Regions from separate parts of the Mycobacterium sp. pW045 genome, predicted to be linked through region 2. Evidence: riboswitches for the same ligand, from Rfam matches in the RefSeq annotation. Region 2 holds a riboswitch; the other holds the start of a gene.
What was found. A riboswitch is a leader RNA that binds a small molecule or an ion and turns the genes downstream of it on or off. The one in region 2 is predicted to bind cobalamin.

Region 1 (7,022 bases), on a different contig from region 2:
CGGCGCACGCCGAACTTCACCGACTCCTGAGGGACTCGGCGGCCCGCGAGCGTGCGCAAAAGCGGTGTCGCACACGGTGTGTCAACCGGGGACACGCACGCTCGCGCAAGGGGGCTGGGCTACATCCCGAAGATCGACGGCAGCGCGAGCACCATCATCAGTCCCCACACCAGATGCGTCAGCACCGGCGCCAATACCCCGCCGGTGGCGCGGCGCTCGATGGCGCAGACCGTGCCGAGCACCAGCGCGGCGACCCCGATCATCAGATTGCCGGCGGCCATCATCGCCGCAATGTAGAGCAGCGTGGAGAACACCAGCGGGTAGCGGCGGCCGAAAGCACTGAAAAGCGCACCGCGGAAGAACATCTCCTCGGCGATCGCATTGACGATGGCGATCAGCACCACCAGCCGCCAGGAGACCTGGGTGGTGTAGTCCAGGATCGCGATCACCTGGTCGGCCAGCACCGGAATCTGCTGCACCGCCATCCCGGCCAGCAGGAACACCCCGCCGAGCACCAGGCCGACGCCGGTGCCGGTGAACACCGGCCGTTCGTTGCGGCCCCGGAACCGCACCGCGCCCAGGTGCAGCGGACCGGACACCACAGCGCCGACCGACCAGATCACTGCCAACGCCAGCGAGAGCTGGTAAAACGCCGCGTCACCGGGGTTTTTGGTGTGCATGAAAGCCAGCACCGCGGCGCCGAGCAGCACCACCACCGCGACGACGACACGACGCCGCTGCACCACGGCCCGTGACTCGTGGTACGGCGGGGAGACCTTGGACAAGATGTCGGTGAACTCGCGCAGCAGGCCGGGCCGGGCCGAACTGGTCTGGGTCATGCCCTCGAACGTAGCGGCCCAACACCGTTCGGTGGCCTGGATTGCGTCAGTTCGCCCGGTGGACTTCGATCAGCCGCCGATAGGCCGCGGCGTTGTGCCGGTTATTGCGGATCTCGGCCTCGCTGAGCTCCCGCCGCACCCGCCCCGGCACCCCCGACACCAGCGACCGCGGCGGCACCACCGTGCCCTGCGGGATGACCGCGCCGGCCGCGATCAGGGAGCCCGCACCCACCACAGCGCCGTTGAGGATGATGGCTCCCATCCCGATCAGCGAGTCGTCCTCGACGGTGCAACCGTGCAGCACCGCGTTGTGCCCGACGCTGACGCGGGCCCCGACCCGGACCGGGAACTCCTTGTCGACGTGGACGGTCACCCCATCCTGGATGTTGGTGTCGACGCCGATCTCGATCGGTTCCACCTCGGCGCGCAGCGTCGCCGAATACCAGACACTGGCCCGGGCGGCCAGGTGGACCTGCCCGATCAGGCTGGCATTCGGCGCCACCCACGACTCGGGGTGAAGCTGCGGGGCGCGACCACTAATGGGGATGATCAGCGGCTCGGGCACGTCGCTCAACGGGCCTTCCACACCGGTGCGCGCTTCTCGGCGAACGCCCGCGGCCCCTCCTTGGCATCCTCGGACTTCAGCAACGCACTGAACTCACGGCCGGTCCGGGCCCAATCGGCCGCCTCGCCGGCCATGACACCGTCGTCGACGCCGTAGGCGATCCGCTTGCTGGCCCGCACCGACAGCGGCGCGTTGCCGGTGATCCGTTCCGCCAGTTCCAGCGCGGCCTCCAGTGCCCCGCCGTCGGGAACCACCTGGTTCACCAGCCCCCACCGCGCGGCGTCGGCGGCCGACATCGGCTCCCCGGTGTAGAGCAGCTCCAGGGCGACCTTGCGGGGTAGCTGGTCGATGATGCGGAACACCCCGCCGGCGCCGGCGATCAGGCCCCGCTTGACCTCGGGCAGCCCGAACTGGGCGCGCTGCTCGGCGATCACCAGGTCGCTGGCCAGTGCGATCTCGGTGCCGCCGCCCAGCGCGGTGCCGTTGACCGCGGCGATGGTGGGCTTGTCGATGAAGTGCTGTACGTAGCCGGCGAAACCCCACTCCGGGTGTTCGGGGTGATAGATGTTCTCCCGGTTGGCGATCGCCTTGAGATCGGCGCCGGCGCTGAAGGATTTGTCCCCCGCACCGGTGAGCACCACCGCCCGCACCTCATCGTCGCTCTGGGCCTGCGCCAACGCGTCGCCGATCCCCGCGCTGACCGCGCCGTTGATGGCATTGCGGGCTTCGGGCCGGTTGATGGTGATCAGCAGTACGCCACCGTCGCGCCGCTCAACGAGAACGGCCGCGTCACTCACAGCAGCTCCAGGATGGTGGCGTTGGCCTGACCGCCGCCCTCGCACATGGTCTGCAGGCCGTAGCGGATCCCGTTGGCGCGCATGTGGTACAGCATGGTGGTCATGATCCGGGCGCCGGAACCGCCCAGCGGGTGGCCCAGCGCGATCGCCCCGCCGTTGGGGTTGAGCTTCTTCGCATCCGCGCCGATCTCGGCCAGCCAGGCCATCGGCACCGGGGCGAACGCCTCGTTGACCTCGAACACCCCGATGTCATCGACGCTGAGGCCGCTGCGCTGCAGCGCCTTCTGGGTGGCCGGGATCGGGGCGCTCAGCATCATCACCGGGTCGGCGCCGGCCAGCGTGGCGGTGTGCACCCGCGCCAGCGGGGTCAGCCCCAGCTCCTGCGCCTTGGCCGCCGACATGAACAGCAGCGCCGCCGAACCGTCGGAGATCTGGCTGGAGTTGCCGGCGTGGATGACGCCGTCTTCCTTGAACGCCGGCTTGAGCTGGGCCATCTTCTCGATAGTGGTTCCGCGGCGGATGCCCTCGTCGTCGCTGACGGCATTCCCCTCAGCATCCTTGATCGCGACGATCTCGTCTTTGAACGCGCCGGAATCCTGGGCAGCGGCGGCCTTCTCGTGCGAGGCCAGCGCGAACTCGTCGAGCGCGGTGCGGTCCAGGCCCCACTTCTCGGCCATCATCTCCGCGCCGATCCCCTGGTTGGGGGTCTGGCTGTAGCGGTTGCGGAACGCCTCCGGGTAGGGGTGTCCACCGTTGGCCAGCGATGAGCCCATCGGGGTCCGCGACATCGATTCGACGCCGCCGGCGACGACAACGTCGTAGTGCCCGGCGACCACACCGGCGGCGGCGAAGTGCACCGACTGCTGGCTGGATCCGCACTGGCGGTCCACCGTCACCCCCGGCACGGACTCGGGCCACCCGGCGGCCAGCACCGCGGTGCGCCCGATGTCGAGGGCCTGCTCGCCGGCCTGCATCACGCAACCCCAGATCACGTCGTCGACCAAGGCGGGGTCCACACCCGCCCGGGTGACCAACCCGTTGAGCACCTGGGCGGACAGTTCCGCCGGGTGGACCCCCGACAGACCGCCGTTGCGCTTGCCGATCGGCGAACGCACCGCTTCTACGATGACTGCTTCGGCCATGGGTGTTCTCCTTTGTTGCTTCGGGGCTGGTTGCCCTCGATTGTCAACCGCGGCGCTCGGCTGGTGTCAACGGGGGTCGCTCCACGCTTCGCGTACGGTCAAAGTCATGGCACGCGTCGTGATCTTCGGCGGCCACGGCAAGGTCGCCCTGCTGCTCAGCCCGATCCTGTCCGAGCGCGGCGATCAGGTGACATCGGTGTTCCGCAACCCCGACCACAGCGAAGAAGTGGCGGTGACCGGCGCGGTCCCGGTGGTGGCCGACATCGAACAGCTGGACACCGACGCCCTGGCGGAACTGGTCGCCGGGCACGACGCGGTGGTGTTCTCCGCCGGGGCCGGCGGCGGCAACCCCGCCCGGACCTACGCGGTGGACCGCGACGCCGCGATCCGGGTCATCGATGCCGCCGGGCAGGCCGGGGTGCGCCGATTCGTGATGGTGTCCTATTTCGGCGCCGGGCCAGGGCACGGCGTGCCCGAGGACGATGCGTTCTTCCCGTACGCGCAGGCCAAGGGCGCCGCCGACGCTCATCTGCGAGCGAGCGACCTCGACTGGACGGTGCTCGGCCCGAGCCGGCTCACCCTCGAACCGGCCACTGGCCGCATCGAGACGGGCGCCGCAACCGACAAGGGAACGGTCTCGCGAGCCAATGTCGCACAGGTGATCGCGGCCTGCCTGGTCGAGCCGTCAACGAGTCGCCGCACCATCGAGTTCAACGATGGCGAGACCCCCATCCTGGAGGCCCTGCAAGCCAGTTGACCAGGTAGTCTTGGCCACGCAACTGGTTTGCCGGTACCGCCGCAAGGTGGTGTCGGCATCGAGCACAACGTGGGTTTTCCGCGGTGTGCGAGAGGGAACCCGGTGAGAATCCGGGACTGTCCCGCAGCGGTATGCAGGAACGACCGCCGTCCAAGGCACTGGTCACGAAGTGACTGGGAAGCGACGGCCACTAGGAGCACCGTCGGTGCGCGCCTGCGAGTCCGAAGACCTGCCTGTTGTGCCGGGTGCGCCGCGCCCGGCGGATCACCGCCTCGCGGAATGGGCGTCTGGTTTTTGAGGGTTATAGTGCATTAAATGTGCACGGGACCGGATTGGCTGGACGACCGCCGGCGGTGACCCACCCTCCGATTGAAGGATCAGATCGTGACCGCTCAACCCTTTACCTGCACCATTCTCGGCTCACCGCGGATCGGTCCGCGCCGCGAACTCAAGCGCGCCACCGAGAGCTACTGGGCCGGCCGGATCGGCCAGGACGAACTGCGGAACGTCGGAGCCGGCCTGCGCCGCGACACCTGGGCGCAGTTGGCCGCCGCCGGGCTGGACTCGATACCGGTGAACACCTTCTCCTACTACGACCAGATGCTCGACACCGCGGTGCTGCTCGGCGCGCTGCCGGCTCGGGTCGCCGGGGTGGCCGACGAGCTGGACCGCTACTTCGCCGCGGCCCGGGGCAATGCCGAGATCGCCCCGCTGGAGATGACGAAGTGGTTCGACACCAACTATCACTACATCGTCCCGGAGATCGGCCCGGAGACCACGTTCGCACTCAACCCGGCCAAGGTGCTCGCCGAGCTGGCCGAGGCCAGGGAGCAGGGCTTCGGCGCAAACGTGGCCCGGCCGGTGATCATCGGACCCATCACGTTCCTGCTGCTGAGCAAGGCCGTCGACGGAGCACCCGCGCCCATCCACCGCCTCGATGAGCTGACCGACGTCTACGCCGAACTGCTGGGCAAGCTGGCAGACGCCGGGGCCGAATGGGTGCAGATCGACGAACCGGTGCTGGTGACCGACGTCTCCGCCGACGCCCCCGCGCTGGCCGAGCAGGTCTACGCCCGGCTGGGCGGGTTGAGCAACCGGCCGGCGATCTTCGTCGCGACCTACTTCGGCGACCCGGGTGCGGCGCTGCCGGCGCTGGCCCGCACCCCGGTCGAGGCGATCGGTGTCGACCTGGTCTACGGCCCGAACACCAAGATCGCGTCGGTGCCGGAGTTGGCCTCCAAGACCCTGGTCGCCGGTGTGGTCGACGGCCGCAACATCTGGCGCACCGACCTGCAGGCCGCACTGGCCAAGCTGGCGTCGCTGCTGGGTTCGGTCGGCTCGCTGGCCGTCTCGACATCCTGCTCGACGCTGCACGTGCCCTACACGCTCGACGGTGAGAGCGGGCTCGACGACGACCTGCGCAGCTGGCTGGCGTTCGGCGCGGAGAAGGTGAGCGAGGTGGCTACCCTGGCGCGCGCGCTGCGTGAGGGCCGCGATGCCATCGGCGACGAGATCGGCGCGTCCAACGCCGCCGTCGCCTCCCGCAAGGCCGATCCGCGGCTGAACAACGCCGACGTCCGCGACCGGATCGCGACCATCACCGCGTCCGGCGCGCGCCGCGGCAGCGCCGAGGCACGCCGCGCCGCGCAAGCCGAACGACTGCACCTGCCGCCGCTGCCCACCACCACCATCGGGTCGTTCCCGCAGACCGTCGACATCCGCAAGGCCCGGGCCGCGCTGGTCGCCGGCGAGATCGACAGGGACGAGTACACCCGCCGGATGAAAGCCGAGATCGCCGCGGTGATCAAGCTGCAGGAGAGCCTCGACTTGGACGTGCTGGTACACGGCGAGCCGGAGCGCAACGACATGGTGCAGTACTTCGCCGAGCAGCTGGAGGGGTTCTTCGCCACCGCCAACGGCTGGGTGCAGTCCTACGGCAGCCGGTGCGTGCGTCCACCCGTGCTGTTCGGCGACGTCTCGCGGCCGCACCCGATGACGACTGAGTGGGCCACCTATGCGCAGTCGCTGACCGACAAGCCGGTCAAGGGCATGCTCACCGGGCCGGTGACCATCCTGGCGTGGTCGTTCGTCCGCGACGACCAGCCGCTGGCCGACACCGCCAACCAGGTGGCGCTGGCGATCCGCGACGAGACGGTGGATCTGGAGTCCGTCGGCATCGCGGTGATCCAGGTCGACGAGCCGGCGCTGCGGGAGTTGCTGCCGCTGCGCAAGGCCGACCAGGAGGCCTACCTGACGTGGGCGGTCGGCGCGTTCCGGCTGGCGACGTCGGGGGTGTCGGATGCGACCCAGATCCACACCCACCTGTGCTACTCGGAGTTCGGCGAGGTGATCGGGGCCATCGCCGACCTGGATGCCGACGTCACCTCGATCGAGGCCGCCCGCTCGCACATGGAGGTGCTCGACGACCTCAATGCGATCGGGTTCTCCAACGGGGTGGGGCCGGGCGTCTATGACATCCACTCCCCGCGGGTGCCATCCACCGACGAGATGGCCACCTCATTGCGGGAAGCACTTGACGCCGTTCCGGCGCAGCGCTTGTGGGTCAACCCGGACTGCGGCTTGAAGACCCGCAAGACCGACGAGGTGACCGCCTCGCTGGCCAACCTGGTCGCCGCGGCGAAGCAGGCCCGCGCCAACGTGTAAGGCCTGACCCGCGTCGCCGAGCGTGCGCCTGCTGCGAAAGGATTGTGAAAATCTCGCAGTAGGTGCACGCTCGGCGCGCAGGAGGAGCAGATATGGACTTCACCACCATTCGTCATGAGGTCGAAGACGGCATTCTGACCCTTTACCTCGACCGCCCGGACAACCTCAACGCGTTCACCGTCGAGATGGCCGACGAGTTGGAGCGCACCTTCGTCGAGGTCAACGATGACGACGCGGTCCGCGCGGTGATCGTCACCG
Region 2 (7,022 bases):
GCTGGTGGGGCTGGGCCGTATCCCGCACCTGGGGTTGGGGTCTCGGCTGCGTCCCGCCGACGAAGAGATCATCGACTGGGCGCTGGCCGCGACCGGTGCCCAGCATCTGGCGTCGCGGCCGGCCGTGGAGTTGTCCGACGGTGAATGCCAGCGCGTGCTGACCGCGCGTGCGCTGGCGCAGCAGCCCGGCCTGCTGATCCTCGACGAGCCGACCGCGTTCCTGGACGTCTCGTCGCGGGCCGGGTTGTTCGGGTTGCTGCGCAAACTGGCCCGCGACCAGCAGTTGGCGGTGGTGCTGAGCACCCACGACCTGGAATTGGCGCTGCGGGTCGCCGACCGGGTGTGGCTGCTGGATCCGGCGGGCACGTTGGTGGATACCGTCGGCGAGGAGCTGATGCTGTCCGGCAGAATCGGGGCGTTGTTCGACACCGACACACTGCGTTTCGACGCGGCCAGCGGCATGTTCGCGTTCGGCACCGCAGCCGGTGAGCGCCGCTCCGCCCGCATCGACGCCGACGAACCGTTGCGCACCGCGCTGCTGCGGGTGCTGTCGCGGGAGGGCTGGGACAGCGCCGAGCCAGGCGAGAACTGTGAACTTCTCGTCACCGCAACCGATCCCGGCGCGGTCACGCTGCGCTGCGCAACCTCGACCACGCGCACCCCGATGCGCGACCTGCCGCAGCGGCTGCGCGCTCTGCCCGCCGGCCCATACCGCTGCGCGCCGGCCGACCGGGTGGTCTCCGCGTTGGCCGAACTCGCGGATGTCAGCCCGTATTTCGGCGTGTCCACCGGGCCGGTCGAAGGCGGCGGCTGGCGACCGGTGACGCAGCTCTACGCCGACGAACAGCTGCTCGCCGGCGTGGTGGGCACCGTGCGAGACCGGATCGGAGCATCGGATTTTCGGGTGTCCGCCTCGACGTTCTTCCTGGGCTTCGCGGCGCGGCTGTGGTCGATCGGGCTGGGCGGGATCGCCGAGCACGGCCTGCTGTTGGACCTTGACCCCGATGAGCTCTGGTACTCCGAGTCCGAGGGCACGGTGCGGTTGCATCTGGCGAATCCGGTGGCCTGGCAGGGGCCGGACCCGGCGTCTCGGCTCGCCGACATGGTGCTGAGCAGGCACCTGACACCGCTGGCCGCCGCGGTGCGACGGCTCGGTTCGATCTCGGAGAAACTGCTGTACGGCAACGCCGCCTCGGCCGTGCTGGGCGCCGCCCGTGCGCTGCACCGCCATCACGGTGCACAGCTGGCGGCCGAACCGTGCTGGGAGCTCGCACGAACGGTGTGCGAGGACGAACGGCTCAGCGACACAATCTGTTTCAACGACTCAGGCACCGACTACCGGCGCGCCACCTGCTGCCTGTTCTACCGCACGCCCGGCGGCGGGCTGTGCATCGACTGCGCACTCACTCGTAAGCCCGAGATTCGCACACCCGATAGAAAGGGATTCAGATGACCGAAACCACCACCGAGATCGTCGCCGATCCCCCGATCGTCGACACCGAAGACCGTGGCCGCGAACAGCTGTGGCCGCTGCCCACCGATCAGCAGAGCCTGCTGGATCTGCTGCACCTGTGCTTCGACGAGTACTGGGACGAGATCTGGTTCGGCATCATCATGCAGGGTGCCGCCTGGGAGGTGGCCGCACCGAATGCCCCGCGCAAGATCGCGATGCTCGACGGCTACGCCACCGTTGATTTCGGCCGCTGGCACTTTCACCTGTGCATCGGCAAGCACCGGGCCAGCGGCTCGGAGCTGGGCCGGATCCGCCGGTGCACCCGCGCTGAGCTGTATCGCCGGATCGGCAAGGACGGCAACCCGATGTCGTGGGGCGTGCGACTCTACAACGGCCGCGACGAGCAGATGATGACGCTGATGCTGCCCAACCCGTTCCTCACCAACGACCAGCAGATCCGCGAGGAGCCCGAGTGGGGCCAGCTGGAACTGTGGGACAAGCTGCGCGAGAAGTACCTGGGGTTGGGCCCGGACCCGTTGGACCGCAGCGGGGCTCGGATCCGCTGCGGCGGTTAGCGAGGCTCGACGCAGGAGAGCCGAAGCTGGACCGCCGCATCAGACCCAGCGGTTAGCAAGGCTCGACGCAGGAGAGCCGAAGCTGGACCGCCGCATCAGGCCCAGCGGTTAGCAAGGCTCGACGCAGGAGAGCCGAAGCTGGACCGCCGCATCCAACCCAGCGGTTAGGACTCCTCGCCCGGCCAGGTATTGGGGACCATCGGGCTGACCGCGCCGCCGCCGAATCCGTCGTCGGCCAGTGACGTCAGCCCGGCCGGGCGGGCGCCCGCCACCCGGCGCGACCCGCCGGCGAAGCCTTGTGCCGCACCCCGATCCGAGGCCGCCACCAGCGCAAGCTCGGGTTCGAGGTCCATGTACTCATGGCCGCGGCCCAACATGTCGGCCGTCGGCTTGCGCCGCCGCCGCCGGGGTGCGGTCTGCTCGGCCGCCTCGGCTGCGGGGACGTCCACGCTGTCCGGCTTGGGCACCGGCTTCTTGCGGGCACTGGTTCCTGATGCGCGTCGGGCACCCATGTCCAGGCCGCCGACCATGTACATGTAGGCCGGCATGGTGACCGACGGCGGCCCGGCAGGTGTGGGAGGCGGCGCACCGGGCGGCGGGGTGGGTGCTGCGGCCGGAGCCGACGCGGGTGCGGGCGTCGGAGTCGGTGCCGGGGCGGGCGCGGGCGCCGGGGCCGGCGGCTGGGCCATCGCCAAACCGGGTGGCGGGGCTGGCGGCGGCACCGCGGCGGCCGCCGCGAAGTGGTGCGCCAGCCCGCCGATGCCCAGACCGCCGAGCACCCCGGCGGGGGCCAGCACGCTCGTGGCGGCCAGCGCCGGCAGCAGTGCGGGTATCAGCGCCGTCTGGGTGATCAGGTAGTTGAGCGCCTGGATGGTATTGCCGATCGTCGCCCCGACGATCTCGACCATCGCCAGCGGTACCACCAGGCCGAGTCCCTGGGGGTTGAACAGCGCCGTGTACATGATCGCCAGCAGATCGTCGACGATGACGATGCTGGTGAACGCGAAGAACGACCCCGGGTCCAGGGGCACCGAGAAGATGTAGGCCAGGTTTGCCGGGTTGAAATAGCTCAGCGGGTTGCCGGTCCACCCCAGCCACGATCCGGGCACGCCCCACGGCGGCAACAACGACGATCCGCTCTGCAGGCTCGTGAAGAAATCGGCGAGCGGACCCGAGATGCCGGTGAAGCCGATCTTGTCGAAGAACTCGGTCAGCTGCGCATACAGCGGGTACTGGCTGCTGTCGGGATACGGCGGGCTGGGGACGAGTCCTTCGAGCCATTTCGCGAAGTCGAGGAACCACTGCGGCGGCTCCGGCGCCGTCGCGTCCGCGCTCCCGGCGGCCTTGAGCACCGGGGGCGCCGGCTCGGTCTGCGGCGATGCCGCCACCGCGGTGGTCGCGGTGGCCTGGTAGGCGGTCATCACGGTGGCGGCCTGCAGCCACATCCGCGCGTAGTCGGCCTCGTTCAGCGCGATCGGAATGGTGTTGACGCCAAAGAAGTTCGTGCCCACCAGCACCGCATGCGTGACATGGTTGGCCACCAACTCGGCCATCGTCGGCATCGCCGCCAGTGCGCTGGTGTAGGCGGCTGCCGCGGTCTGCTGCTGGGCAGCGGTCGCCGTGGCATCGGCACCGGCACGCACCAACCACGCCAGGTAGGGCGCGTTGGCGGCCACGAACGCCTCCGCGGACGGGCCCTGCCAGGCCCCGGACTGCACCGCGCCCAACAGGGCGGTCAGCTCATCGGCAATCTCGGCGTACTCGACGGCCAAAGCCGTCCACGCCGACGAGGAGGCCAGCAACGGGCCGGCACCGGGGCCGGCGGACAACAGCGACGAATGGATCTCAGGAGGCGACGCCATCCAAATAGGGGCGGTCACGTCGACCAGCTCTCTCGGGGTACACCGCCCCGGGTAGCAGGATGCGACGACGTGAGTGTCCTGACTCTCGGATCAACGCTCGCCTCGCCTTCCAACTCCACATGGAGCCGTGGCTGTTGAGGGTCGCTCCCCGATCACAGTGGCGGGACCGTGCCGGATTCTCACCGGCTTCCTGCACCGTCGTTGCCTTACCGGCGAATTATCGCACGCTAAGGGGCCTGCTTGCGACGTTCCCGCGTCCAGGTGCCCGGTGTCATCGGTGCCTTTACCGCGCCGAAGGCGTCCCCGGCCAGCGCGGTCAGGCCGCTGGGGAGCATGCCCGGCGGGTCGGTGTCGACCACCGCATCCAGCTCATCGTCCAAGTCCATGTACTCGTAACCGCGGCCCAGCATGTCGGCCTTCGCCTTGCGGCGGCGCCGGGCCTTGGCCGTCTCCTGGGCGGTGGCCGCGGCAGCGGGAACCTCTGCTGCGTCGGGCTCGGGCGCTTTGCGTCGCCGCGCGCTGGTGCCCGCCGCCCGGCGGGCCTGCTGGCCCAGGCCGGCCACCATGTACAGGTAGGACATGCCGTCCACCGGCGACAACGGCGGAGCGGGCGGCGGCGGAGGCGCCGGCGGTGCAGCCGGGGCTGGAGCGGGCGCGGGAGCCGGCGCCGGAGCGGGGGCGGGGGCCGGCGCCGCGGCCGGTGGAGTGGGCGCCACGGTCAGACCGGCGAACGGCGGGACCACCGGAACGACCGGAACCGGCACGGCGTGCAGCGCGGCCAGCCCGGACAGTCCCGCCAGCCCGGCCAATGGCGCCGCGGCCAGCGGCGCCAGGGCGGCGGTCAGCATCGGCAGCATCACCGGGATCAGCACGATCGCCTGCTCCAGCAGCGTCTTGAGCAGGGCGATCACGTCGGTGATGATGGTGCCGATCGCCTCGACCGCGGTGAACAGCAAGGTGGCGGCGATGGTGCTCGGGTTGCCGCTGGCGAACGCCGCGGCCAGGTCGGCGGCGATGAACGCGAAGGTCTGCGACAGATAGGCGGCGAACGACCCGAAGTCCATCGGGTAGCCCAGCGCGAACGCGATGTTGTAGGGGCTGAAGAAGCTGAGCGGGTTGCCCAGCACGGGCAGCCAGGGGTCGAAGCCGGCGAACATCGACTGCAGGTAGGGGTTGGCCGCCAGTTCGTTGATCATCGGCTGCAGCACGTTGTTGTAGAAGTCGGTGTAGCCGCTGTTCTGCAGCCATTCCATGATGTCGTTCTGCCGGTCCGGCGGCAGCTGCGGCTGGCTGGCGTCTGCGGCGTTGGCCTTGGCGATCTGCGGCGCGGCGACGGTCTGCGGGCTCGACGCCACCGCCGCGCCGGCGACGGCCTGGTAGGTGGCCATCACGGTGGCGGCCTGTAGCCACATCCGGCCGTAGTCGGCCTCGTTGAGCGCGATCGGGATGGTGTTGACGCCGAAGAAGTTGGTGGCCACCAGCACCGCGTGGGTGGCGTGGTTGGCCGCCAGTTCGGCCAGCGTCGGCATGGCCGCCAGCGCGGCGCTGTAGGCCGAGGCCGCGATCTGCTGCTGGGCGGCCATCACCGAACTGTTGGCGGCGGCGTGGGTCAGCCAGCCCAGGTAGGGCGCGTTGGCCGCCAGGTAGGCCTCGGCGGACGGGCCCTGCCAGGCCCCGGCCTGCACCGCGCCCAGCAGGGCCGTCAGCTCGTCGGCGATCTCGGTGTACTCGGTGCTCAGGGCGCTCCACGCCGCCGCCGACGCCAGCAGCGGACCGGCGCCGGGGCCGGCCGACAGGAGCGTCGAATGGACTTCGGGAGGAGACGCGATCCAAATCGGCGCGGTCACGTTCGCCAGCTTCCTCGGGGTGCCCGCCCCGAATCGCAGGTCGCGACGACGTGAGTGTCTGGCTCTCGGAGACGGTTCACTCCCCGATGACAGTGGCGGGACCGCTCCGGACTTGCACCGGATTCCTACCTCGTCGTCGCCTTACCCGGCGAATTGTCGCACGCCGGACACCGACGACCGCCGCTAACCGCCGCCGAGAGCCAAATCCACGACGCCTGTGTCGGCGTGTCTGTCGTGGATTTGGCTCTCACCTGAAGGGGGATCAGTCCTTGCCGTCGATCACCGCGTTGAGCGTCGGGCTGGGCCGCATCACCGCCTCCGTCAGGGCGTGATCCGGCGCGTAATAGCCGCCGATATCCACTGCCTTGCCCTGCACCACGGTCAGCTCGTCGAGGATGACGTCCTGGTTCTTCTCCAGCCCGTTCGCCACCGCGGCGAAGTGCTCGGCCAGCTTGGGGTCCTCGGTCTGCGCGGCGAGCTCCTGCGCCCAGTACTTGGCCAGGAAGAACTGGCTGCCGCGGTTGTCGAGCTCGCCGGTCTTGCGCGACGGGTTCTTGTTGTCGGCCAGCAGCCTGCCGATCGCCGTGTCCAGCGTCTGCCCCAGGATCTTCGCGCCGCGGTTGCCGGTCTTGGCGCCCATGTCGTCGAAGCTGGCGCCCAGCGCCAGGAATTCGCCGAGCGAGTCCCAGCGCAGGTGGTTCTCCTCCACGAGCTGCTTGACGTGCTTGGGCGCCGAACCACCGGCGCCGGTCTCATACATGCCGCCGCCGGCCATCAGCGGCACGATCGACAGCATCTTGGCGCTGGTGCCCAGCTCCAGGATCGGGAACAGGTCGGTGAGGTAGTCGCGCAGAATGTTGCCCGTCGCGGCGATGGTGTCCTGGCCGCGGATCAGCCGCTCCAGGGTGTAGCGCATCGCCCATACCTGCGGCATGATCTGGATCTCCAGGCCCTCGGTGTCGTGGTCCTTCAGGTAGGCCTTCACCTTCTTGCGCAGCTCGGCCTCGTGCGGGCGCTCGGTGTCAAGCCAGAACACCACCGTCATGCCGGAGATCCGCGCGCGCTGCACGGCCAGCTTCACCCAGTCGCGGATGGCGGCGTCAGTGACCGTGCACAGCCGCCAGATGTCACCGGCCTCGACGTTCTGACTCAGCAGCACCTCACCGGTGTCCAAGTCCACGATGTCGGCGATCCCGGCCTCGGGAACCTCGAAAGTCTTGTCGTGACTGCCGTATTCCTCGGCCTTCTGTGCCATCAGGCCGACGTTGGGCACGGTGCCCATGGT

Region 1: it holds a riboswitch for cobalamin, as region 2 does, so the genes downstream of both, metE (5-methyltetrahydropteroyltriglutamate--homocysteine S-methyltransferase) here and ACAG20_RS05580 (PPE family protein) in region 2, are expected to answer to the same signal.

Annotation. Positions count from the first base shown of each region.
Region 1 covers NZ_JBGGKU010000010.1:93,701-100,722, reverse strand. The annotation lists gene ACAG20_RS16575 (enoyl-CoA hydratase) at 1-30, shown strand, start outside; gene ACAG20_RS16570 (lysostaphin resistance A-like protein) at 120-839, opposite strand; gene ACAG20_RS16565 (gamma carbonic anhydrase family protein) at 886-1,404, opposite strand; gene ACAG20_RS16560 (crotonase/enoyl-CoA hydratase family protein) at 1,410-2,201, opposite strand; gene ACAG20_RS16555 (acetyl-CoA C-acyltransferase) at 2,198-3,343, opposite strand; gene ACAG20_RS16550 (SDR family oxidoreductase) at 3,450-4,100, shown strand; cobalamin riboswitch at 4,155-4,352, shown strand; gene metE (5-methyltetrahydropteroyltriglutamate--homocysteine S-methyltransferase) at 4,470-6,764, shown strand; gene ACAG20_RS16540 (crotonase/enoyl-CoA hydratase family protein) at 6,857-7,022, shown strand, end outside.
Region 2 covers NZ_JBGGKU010000003.1:158,449-165,470, reverse strand. The annotation lists gene ACAG20_RS05590 (ATP-binding cassette domain-containing protein) at 1-1,453, shown strand, start outside; gene ACAG20_RS05585 (hypothetical protein) at 1,450-2,028, shown strand; gene ACAG20_RS05580 (PPE family protein) at 2,193-3,908, opposite strand; cobalamin riboswitch at 3,939-4,127, opposite strand; gene ACAG20_RS05575 (PPE domain-containing protein) at 4,118-5,737, opposite strand; cobalamin riboswitch at 5,769-5,918, opposite strand; gene ACAG20_RS05570 (NADP-dependent isocitrate dehydrogenase) at 6,000-7,022, opposite strand, start outside.